DNA from 3 places in the Mesorhizobium sp. Cs1299R1N1 genome. Region 3 is predicted to be linked to each of the others. Evidence: predicted binding sites of a transcription regulator. Region 3 holds the regulator's gene; each other region holds the start of a gene.

Region 1 (3,279 bases), on a different contig from region 3:
CAGAAATCTGAGGCCGTCCAGCTGGTCGGTCCGAAGTCCGTCGATGCTGCTTCTCGAAGAGGGCATGTTGCAAAACCTGAGACAACTTAGTGACGGCTGGGCGCCAACCAGCCGTCAAGGCCGCGCCATGATCCGAACGCTTCGAGCGCTGAAGCAAGCAGCTAACAGAAGTTCGATAATTAACCTTTTATTTGTACGGAGATAGCCAGATCTTGGCTCCAAACCGCGCTCGCCCACCGCACGAAGCGCGTCGCGAGCATCGAGCCTACGCCGCCTGCGCCATGCGCTCCGAACTCATCCGATAAGAAATCGCTTCGGCCAGATGGATGCGGCCGACGGCCTCGCTGGCGTCGAGATCGGCGAGCGTGCGTGCTACTTTCAGCACGCGATGGTAGGCGCGGGCGGAAAAGGCGAGTTTTTCGCTGGCGTCCTTGAGCAGCGACAGGCCGGCGGCGTCCGGCATGGCGATCGCTTCGATGACCGCGGGAGAACAATGCGCGTTGGTGGTGGCGCTGTTGACGCCGAGCCGTTCGAAGCGCTCGCGCTGGAGGGTGCGCGCGCGGCCGACGCGCAGCGCCACATCGGCGCTCTTTTCCGCCCGGTCGGGCCGGATCAGGTCGCTGGCCGAAACCGCCGGCACTTCAATGCGAAGGTCGATGCGGTCGAGCAGCGGGCCTGAGATGCGCGCCTGGTAGTCGGTGCGGCAGCGCTCGCCGCGCAGGCAGCGATAGCCGGGTTCCCCGGCCATGCCGCAGCGGCACGGGTTCATCGCCGCCACCAGCTGGATGCGTGCCGGATAGGTGACGCGGTGGTTGGCGCGCGCGATCATGCAGTCGCCGGTCTCAAGCGGCTGGCGCAGAGCATCGAGCGTCTGCGGCGTGAATTCGGGGAACTCGTCGAGGAACAGCACGCCGTGATGGGCGAGCGACACTTCGCCCGGCCGCGCGCGTATGCCGCCGCCCACCATCGCCGCCATCGAGGCCGAATGGTGCGGGGCGCGGAATGGTCGCCGGTCGGTCAGCTTGCCTTCGCCGAGCTCGCCGGCCACCGAGGCGATCATCGAGACTTCGAGCAATTCCTTCGGCGCCAGCGGCGGCAGGATCGACGGCAGACGCTGCGCCAGCATCGATTTTCCCGAGCCGGGCGGACCGATCATCAAGAGATTGTGGCCGCCGGCGGCCGCCACTTCTAGCGCCCGCTTCGCCGTCTCCTGGCCCTTGATGTCGGCGAGGTCTGGCAGGTCGCGCGCCGAGGCGTGGATGCCGGCCTCCGGGCGCGACAGCACCTGCGTACCGCGGAAATGGTTGGCTATGGCAATCAGGCTGCGCGGCGCCAGAATGTCGAATTCCCGCCCCGCCCAGGCCGCTTCCGGCCCGCAGGCGAAGGGGCAGATCAGGCCCTTGCCCTCGGCATTGGCACCGATCGCCGCCGGCAGCGCACCGGCGACCGCGGTGATCGTGCCGTCGAGCGACAGTTCGCCGAGCACGACATAGCCGGCCAGCATGTCGCCCGGAATGGCGCCGAGGGCCGCCATCAGGCCGAGCGCGATCGGCAGATCGTAGTGGCTGCCTTCCTTGGGCAAGTCGGCGGGGGCCAAATTGATCGTCACTTTTTTCGACGGCATCGACAGGCCGGAAGCATGAAGGGCCGCCTGGACCCGCTCGCGGCTCTCGGCCACCGCCTTGTCCGGCAGGCCGACGATGTGCATGTTGACCTTGCCGGGCGCGATCATCACCTGCACGTCGACCGGCACGGCCTCGATGCCCTGGAAAGCGACCGTACGAACCCGCGCCACCATTTTGTTTCAAGCCCCCGGATGCCGGCTCGCCCCAGCCCTTGTGAACAATCCGCGAGCGACGTCAGCTCAAGACAACCACAGATTTCAGGCTTAGGCAAGAACAATACAAGAACAAAGGCAAACGGGTGCATACCGTCGGATGGGCTCACTTGTCGTCCGTGTCAGCCGTTGCCTTGTGCGCGGGTCTTCCGGTGTTCGCAACGCCCCGGATTGAGCGGCACGGGATGAGGGCGAACGCGCGGCAACCCGCGCCGGATCACGATGGCCTCACCGCCAGGAAGGTGTTCCATCCCCTTTCCTTCCTGCCGATGCGGAAGCTGTGGCTGACAAGCTCCATGCCGGCGGCCTCGATGCGCGCGGCGAAGGCGTCCTTGCGCCAGTCGACAGTAAGGTATCTGCCGCCGGTTTCGCCGTCGCCGTCGCGCATCGAGACGACAAAGGCACCGCCGGGCCGCAATGAACGCGCAATCTTCGCCAGGACCTGGTCGATCTGGTCGCGAGGCACATGGATCAGTACGGCGAGCGCCACCACCGCGTCGTAGGGACCGCCAAGCTCGTCGGTGATGACGTCGAGGAGTTCGCCTGTCTTGCCGCGCTCTGCCTGCAGGTCGAGAAAGCGCCGCGTGGCGTCGGTTCGGCGGACCTTGACGCCAAGGCCCTCCAGGAAGTCCGCATCGCGGCCCGGTCCGGACCCGATCTCCAGGACTTGGCCGCCCGGCCCGATGATCGCCGCGGCGCGCTCGAGCGCGGCCCGGTCGTTCGGATGCGGGATATGCCCGACAATCTCGTCATAACGGACGGCGTAGTCCTCGTACGACTCGATCGTCCGGCGGCTCTGCGCCAGGGTTTTCGCCGGTATATTCATCGTTCCCTCCTGTCCCTGTCCGCCAGATTGCGCTCAGCGGATACTGCCATAAGGCGCGTGGCCGTCGAGCATGCCGATATCGCGCTTGAGATGGTCGGACAGCCCACGCTGGTCGAGCAGGCGGGGCGACCGCCTGCTATCGCTGACCGACAGCCCCCGATCAAACCCGGAACACCTCCGGAACCTGTAACCGCCCCGGTTGCACAGCGCTTGTATGCGGTTGCAGAAAGCGGAACATGGTTAAGACAAAATGAAAACAGGCTGTTCGGCCCGGCGCCGCCGGAGAGGAGCGGGCACAGTCAACGGGCATTTTAGAAACTGCTTATAATTGTATGCCGACTCCAAATGGGATATGAATCCGGTCGCGGTTCCGACAATCGCAACGTCAGGCTCCGCGTCGAGTACAGGGAGGATGACATGGCCGGTGTGGAAGTCACCAAATTAGCGTCCAAGTCTCACAACAGCCCGGATGAAGTTCGCACGCCGGACAAGACGCGCGTCGAAGTGGTGCGTCTTCCCGGCTATACGTTGGGCCGGCTCAACATGGAGCCGGGCTGGAAATGGTCCGAATGCGTGAAGCCGGTGGTCAAGACAGACAGTTGTCAGGTTTCGCATG
Region 2 (3,279 bases), on a different contig from region 3:
AGCTTGTCCTTCTTCAGCCCGAATTCCCTGGTGATGAGGTTCCAGGCAAGCTCGATGGCGCGCTCCTTGAAATAATCGCCGAAGGAGAAATTGCCGAGCATCTCGAAGAAGGTCAGGTGGCGCGCGGTATAGCCGACATTGTCGAGATCGTTGTGCTTGCCGCCGGCGCGAACGCTTTTCTGGGCCGTGGTGGCACGCGAATAGGGCCGCTTCTCCAAACCGGTGAAGACATTCTTGAACTGCACCATGCCGGCATTGGTGAACATCAATGTCGGATCGTTGCGCGGCACGAGCGGGCTCGAGGCCACGACCTCGTGGCCCTCCTTGCGGAAATAGTCGAGAAATGTCGACCGGATCTCGTTGACGCCACTCATGGATACTGCCTTTTCAAGAGAGCCGCCGGCCGGACCGGCGGGAGATGGCTCTGTGTTTTCTAGAAGATGGAGTTGGCCTTTTAGCCGTAGCTCTTGACCCTGTCCAGAAACACGGAATTGGGCCAATTCGCGCTTTGCACCGGCACTTACGCAGGCACGCAAACGAAAACCGCCGGCGCGAAGGCCGGCGGTTTGGAACGCGGGTACTACAGAACTCTGTTACTTAAGCATCAGATAATAGGCTGGATTTATGGCCAAACTCTGGCGCTGCCCTACATCGCGCCGGCTTCGTCCTCAAAACCATCGTCGCCATTGCCCTCTGAGCCACCGTTTTCGAGGAACTTTTCGGCGATCAATCCGGCATTCTGCCTGAGCGCCAGTTCGATCTCGCGCGCGGTGTCGGGATTGTCGCGCAGGAACAGTTTGGCATTCTCGCGGCCCTGGCCGAGACGCTGCGAATTATAGGAGAACCAGGCGCCCGACTTCTCGACCACACCGGCCTTGACGCCGAGATCGACCAGCTCGCCAGTCTTGGAAACGCCCTCGCCATACATGATGTCGAACTCGACCACCTTGAAGGGCGGCGCCAGCTTGTTCTTGACCACCTTGACGCGGGTCTGGTTGCCGACCACCTCGTCGCGATCCTTGACCGAGCCGATACGGCGGATGTCGAGACGCACCGAGGCGTAGAATTTCAGCGCGTTGCCGCCGGTCGTCGTCTCGGGCGAACCGAACATGACGCCGATCTTCATGCGGATCTGGTTGATGAAGATGACCATGGTGTTGGAGCGCGAGATCGAGGCGGTCAGCTTGCGCAGCGCCTGGCTCATCAGGCGGGCCTGCAGGCCGGGCAGTGAATCGCCCATCTCGCCCTCGATTTCGGCGCGCGGCGTCAGCGCCGCCACCGAATCGACCACCAGCACGTCGATGGCGCCGGAACGCACCAGCGTGTCGCAAATCTCCAGCGCCTGCTCGCCGGTGTCGGGCTGCGAGATCAGCAGGTTTTCAAGATCGACGCCGAGCTTGCGGGCGTAGACCGGATCGAGCGCGTGCTCGGCATCGACGAAGGCGCAGATGCCGCCCTTCTTCTGGGCTTCGGCCACGGTGTGCAGGGCCAGCGTCGTCTTGCCCGAGCTTTCCGGCCCGTAGATCTCGATGATGCGGCCGCGCGGCAGGCCGCCGACGCCGAGCGCGATATCGAGGCCGAGCGAGCCTGTGGGCACCGTTTCGATCTCGACGACCTGCTCGTTGGCGCCGAGTCGCATGATCGAGCCCTTGCCGAAAGCCCGCTCGATTTGCGACAGCGCCGCATCCAGAGCCTTTGATTTGTCCACTGCCTTATCCTCTACCAGCCGCAAAGAATTCTGAGCCATGATACATCACCCCTTGGTCGTCAATGAAGGCCGAACAATCCGTAATCCTTGTCATTTTGTACCTTTTTTGTTCTCATTTGGCAAGGGGTGACAACCAATTGAAAAACAAGTGATATCCTGATTTGTTCTTTTTTTGTCTCGCAAACCCGGGCAGGAACAGGCTCCGCCCGGGCAGGAACAGGCTCCGCATTGGGCCAGACAGCTCGATCCTATAGTCCGGCCGAATCGCCGTCCTGCATGCGAAGCTCTGTCGCGCATAGTAGCGCTTGTGCGGCCCCAACAACAAAGGTCATATCGCCGCCATGGTGGAATCCGCGAAGATACTGGCCGTGGGCGGTGCCCATATCGACCGGCGTGGCCAGGTGTCCGGCCTCTATGTGCCGGCCGCCTCCAATCCCGGCACGATGCGCGAGGATGTCGGCGGTGGCGTCTTCAATGCGTTGCGCAGCATGGTGCGGCGCGGCCTCTGCGCATCGCTGCTTTCGGTGCGCGGCGGCGATGTGTCAGCCGATACGGTTTCACGGGCCATCGCCGAGGCTGGCATCGTCGATTTGTCTGCGGTGTTCCTCGACCGTACCACGCCGAGCTACACGGCGCTGATCGACCGCGAGGGCGAACTGATCGTCGGCTTTGCCGACATGGCGCTGTACGACCTGGCTTTTCCCAAGCAGATCAGGCGTTCCAAGATACGCCAGGAAGTGGCCGCCGCGGATGCCATCCTGTGCGACGCCAACCTGCCGTCGGCCGCACTGGAGGGGTTGCTGTCGCTCGCCGCCGATAAACCGGTTTTCGCCATCGCGATTTCGCCGGCCAAGGTGACGCGGCTGATACCGGTGCTCGGCGGGCTGGCCCAACTCTTCATGAACCGACGGGAGGCCGCTGTGCTGGCCGGCGTCAATGCAAGTGCCGGCGAGCAGGAAATGATCGACGGGTTGCGGAGCAGCGGCCTTGCCAGCGGCGTGGTCACGGCAGGCAGTGGCCCTGTGCTGGGTTTCGACGGTACGGGCGCCTTCTCGATCGTGCCGCCTGCCCCCAGAAAAATCGCCGATGTCACCGGCGCCGGCGACGCGCTGGCGGGCGCGACGGTCGCGGCGCTGCTGCGTGGCCTGCCATTGCGCCAGGCCCTGCGCGAAGGCGTCGCGGCGGCAATCCTGGCCATCGAAAGCGCCAACGCGGTGCCCGAATTCACCGCGGCGAGCTTCGCGGAGGCGCTGGCCCTTGTGCCCGATGCCAGGGAAGTGGCATGAGACCGGCAAATTCATAGAGCGCAGTGGATGCGCCGCACTCCGGATTGGAGATCAGAGATGACGCCAGAAACCGCCCGCCCTTTCATCGATATCCACGCACCGGTAGCGCAAGCCCTGGCCGCCGGGCGCCCGGTGGTGGCGCTCGAAAGCACCATCATCACCCATGGCATGCCCTATCCCGACAATGGCGCCATGGCGGCCAATGTCGAAAAGATCATCAGTGACGGCGGCGCGGTGCCGGCGACGATCGCCGTGATTGGCGGCCGCATCAAGATCGGCCTCTCC
Region 3 (3,279 bases):
AATCGTGGTTTTACCGTCGCTCCGGTATCGCGGGCCGAACTGGAGGACCTGGCACGCGCCAGGATGGTGGTCGAGATACCCCTGTTCCTCGAATCGATGGAAAAAGGCGGCAAGGAGTGGGAGGATGCCGTTGTCACCGCCCACTACCGGCTCTCCCGTTGCAAGACCGCGGTCGACGATCCTTCGGATGCGGCCGTCGATAAATGGGACGAGAACCACGAGGCTTTCCATGCGGCGCTGCTGAGCGCGGCGACTTCCAATTGGCTCATGCGATTCCGCTCGACCATCGCCGATCAGCTGCGACGGCATCATCGTTTTCTCGGCCTGGCGCCGACATTGCGGGCCGCGGCTGGCCTGAAGGACGGTTATGAAGAGGCAATGGAGGCATTGTGCGAAGCCATTGCGATCGAACACCATACAGCGATCATGGAAGCTGCACTCGATCGTGACGTCGAGCGGGCCAAGGCGCTGATGACGGCGCATATCGGCTATACCCTGCACGTCTATGTCCATAGCGAAGACAGCGGCGCGACCAAATACGCCGCGCGCGCCGGCAGTTTGAAAGCGGGTTCCGGGTGACTTCAGCGCTTGCGCGACGCCTGTTGGCATGCGCTGGCCGGAGTGGGCCAAGCACCTGGATCCATCGCCGCCCCAAAGCTACCAATCGTTGGCGTTTTGGTTTCGTTTCGTTCCGCGAATAATGGATCCACAAATTGTACAATCCACCCGCGAAGAGCCCTCCGAAAGACTGATGCCACGGCCCATCAGTGGATAGGCCACAGGCCGTTAACCAAAACAATTTCAATGCCTGCCGATCGCGGAAAGGGTCGGCCGCAGTCCGCTGTCGCGGCAAAAAACTTCAGACGCGTTAACAAATTCATTAAACTTTAAACGGTTGCGGAACACAACTGGAACGGATAGTGTTTGTTCTGGGTTTGTTTTTCGATTCTGGTTCAGACCTTTCGTTCAATGCCTTGGGGGCCGCCATGCTGACACGCAAGCAACATGAACTGCTGATGTTCATCCACGAACGGCTCAAGGAAAGCGGGATACCGCCCTCCTTCGACGAGATGAAGGAAGCACTCGATCTTGCCTCCAAATCGGGGATCCATCGCCTGATCACGGCGCTGGAGGAACGCGGCTTCATTCGCCGGCTACCCAATCGGGCGCGCGCACTGGAAGTGCTGCGGCTGCCGGACTCGATCGCGCCGGGCCTCAATGCGGCAAAGAAGTTCTCGCCAAGCGTCATCCAGGGCAGCCTTGGCCAAGGCAGTCTCGGCCGCCAGATCAGGCCGGCGACGCCGCCTTCCCGCCTGGCCGCGGCCGGCAACGACGATGATGCGGTTTCAGCCGTGTCCATCCCCGTCATGGGCCGTATCGCCGCCGGTGTGCCGATCGATGCCATCCAGCATCAGACGCATTCGATTTCGGTGCCGCCGGACATGATCATGGGCGGCGAGCACTATGCGCTGGAGGTCAAGGGCGACTCGATGATCGAGGCCGGTATCTTCGACGGCGACACGGTCATCATCCGCAATGCCGATACAGCAAGTCCGGGCGAAATCATCGTGGCGCTGGTCGACGAGGAGGAAGCAACGCTGAAGCGATTCCGCCGCAAGGGCGCCTCGATCGCGCTCGAAGCCGCCAATCCAGCCTACGAAACACGCATCTTCGGACCGGATCGGGTCAAGGTGCAGGGCAAGCTTGTCGGGCTGATCAGGCGCTACTGAACTTGCTTGCCATCGGGCTTGTCGGCCTTTTTATAGGGGGCCAACCCCCGCGCCTCGCGTGAGAATTTTCGCTGCTCGTGCCAGGGCCGGTATGGTCCGTCGACGGCGAATTCGATCGCAGCCGGGCTCGTGGCCGACTGGGGATCGAAGAAGACGGCGGCACTCCCCTTGCGGGCGAGCTGCCGTTTCGTGACGACGAGAACCAGCGGATTATGGCAGGCGTCATAGGCGGTCGCGTCATTGACGACGATCAGGTCGGCGAAAGCGCAGGCCTTCCAGGTGTTCTTGCGATCTTCGACATAGGCGATGATCGCGCCGGAAGGGTGCCTGGCAAGGCACAGGCCTTCGCGGCAATAGAACGGCGATCCCAGCGGCAGGTCGGTGGGAGTGGCAAGATCGAATTGCCCGTCCGTCTTGTCGAACATTTCCGGTAGGACGACTGTTTCGGAGATCAGAGCGCGTTTCCAATTGTCGGTTGCGAATTCGTTCGGACGTTCCCGGTTGACGGCCAGTTCGCCATTGCCGATCGACAGAGCCACCAACCGCGTATCTTCCGAGATCAGCACATCGGGCGTGCGCGTGTGCGACACAGTCAACAGACCGGCAAGCGCGAATGGCACCGCCGTGAGCCGGAGCCACGTCGTCGCCATCGTCGCGATGACCAGCGCGACGGTGACCAGCAGCACGGATTGCTGCGAAATCAGCCCGACTCCATCGACCGGAGAGCGCTCCGATATCCACGCCGATATGGCGATCATCGCTGTCAGGCCCTTGCCCATGAGGTAGAGAGCCGGCCAATCCAACCCGAACGGCATCAGCAACGCGCTGGCGACGGCCAGGAACATCACGATCGACACGATTGGCATGACGGCCAGATTGGCGAACAGGCTGAGCGGCGACACCCGCTGGAAATGCCAGATGGCAAACAGTGCCGTCGCGCTGCCGGCGATGATGGACGTCATGGCCAATCCACCTGTCGCCAAGAGGAATTTTCGCGTCAGAAACCCGGGTAGGGATCGCTTTGGCGGCGGAGGCCTCGTCTTTCCCTGGTGGTGGTCGGCCCAGCCGGCATAGGCGCCAACCAAGGCCGCGGTTGCCGCGAACGACATCTGGAAACTCGGGCCGACGACCTCGTGCGGCGAAACCAGGATAACGGCGATCGCCGAGATCGCCAGGTTGCGCATGGTCAGCGCCGCGCGATCGAACAAGACGGCGATCAGCATCACCGCCAGCATGATGAAGCTGCGTTCGGCCGCGACGACGACGCCCGAAATGACGAGATAAGCGGCGATCGAAAACAGTGCGGCGGCGGCGGCGTATTTCTTCACCGGCCGGCGCGCGGAAAAGCCTGGAAACAGCGCGAAGGCGCCGCGCAGCAGACCCATGATGGTGCCTGCCACCAGCGCCATATGCAGACCCGAAATCGAGATGATGTGGTAGATGCCGGTTCGCCGCATCGCTTCGTTGATTTCATCGGGAATGCCGGCCCGCACGCCGACGATCAGCGCCGCCGCGATCTCGCCTTCGGCGCCGCCAATGCTGCCCCTGA

Evidence for each region. Region 3 encodes LexA, which represses DNA repair genes until DNA is damaged. Its sites were predicted from a motif close to TGTTCNNNNTGTGTTCNG; they were not measured.
Region 1: O7A70_RS14975 (YifB family Mg chelatase-like AAA ATPase) is a predicted target of LexA. The motif match lies at 1,895-1,912, and genes of this name have one in related genera.
Region 2: recA (recombinase RecA) is a predicted target of LexA. The motif match lies at 1,805-1,822, and genes of this name have one in related genera.

What each region holds. Positions count from the first base shown of each region.
Region 1 covers NZ_JAPYKR010000006.1:163,697-166,975, reverse strand. The annotation lists gene O7A70_RS14980 (acyltransferase family protein) at 1-66, opposite strand, end outside; gene O7A70_RS14975 (YifB family Mg chelatase-like AAA ATPase) at 266-1,798, opposite strand; gene O7A70_RS14970 (class I SAM-dependent DNA methyltransferase) at 2,055-2,663, opposite strand; gene O7A70_RS14965 (cupin domain-containing protein) at 3,081-3,279, shown strand, end outside.
Region 2 covers NZ_JAPYKR010000017.1:74,052-77,330, reverse strand. The annotation lists gene alaS (alanine--tRNA ligase) at 1-374, opposite strand, end outside; gene recA (recombinase RecA) at 647-1,747, opposite strand; gene O7A70_RS28880 (carbohydrate kinase family protein) at 2,050-2,994, shown strand; gene O7A70_RS28875 (pseudouridine-5'-phosphate glycosidase) at 3,052-3,279, shown strand, end outside.
Region 3 covers NZ_JAPYKR010000004.1:150,840-154,118, forward strand. The annotation lists gene O7A70_RS10610 (GntR family transcriptional regulator) at 1-579, shown strand, start outside; gene lexA (transcriptional repressor LexA) at 987-1,730, shown strand; gene O7A70_RS10620 (ComEC/Rec2 family competence protein) at 1,724-3,279, opposite strand, start outside.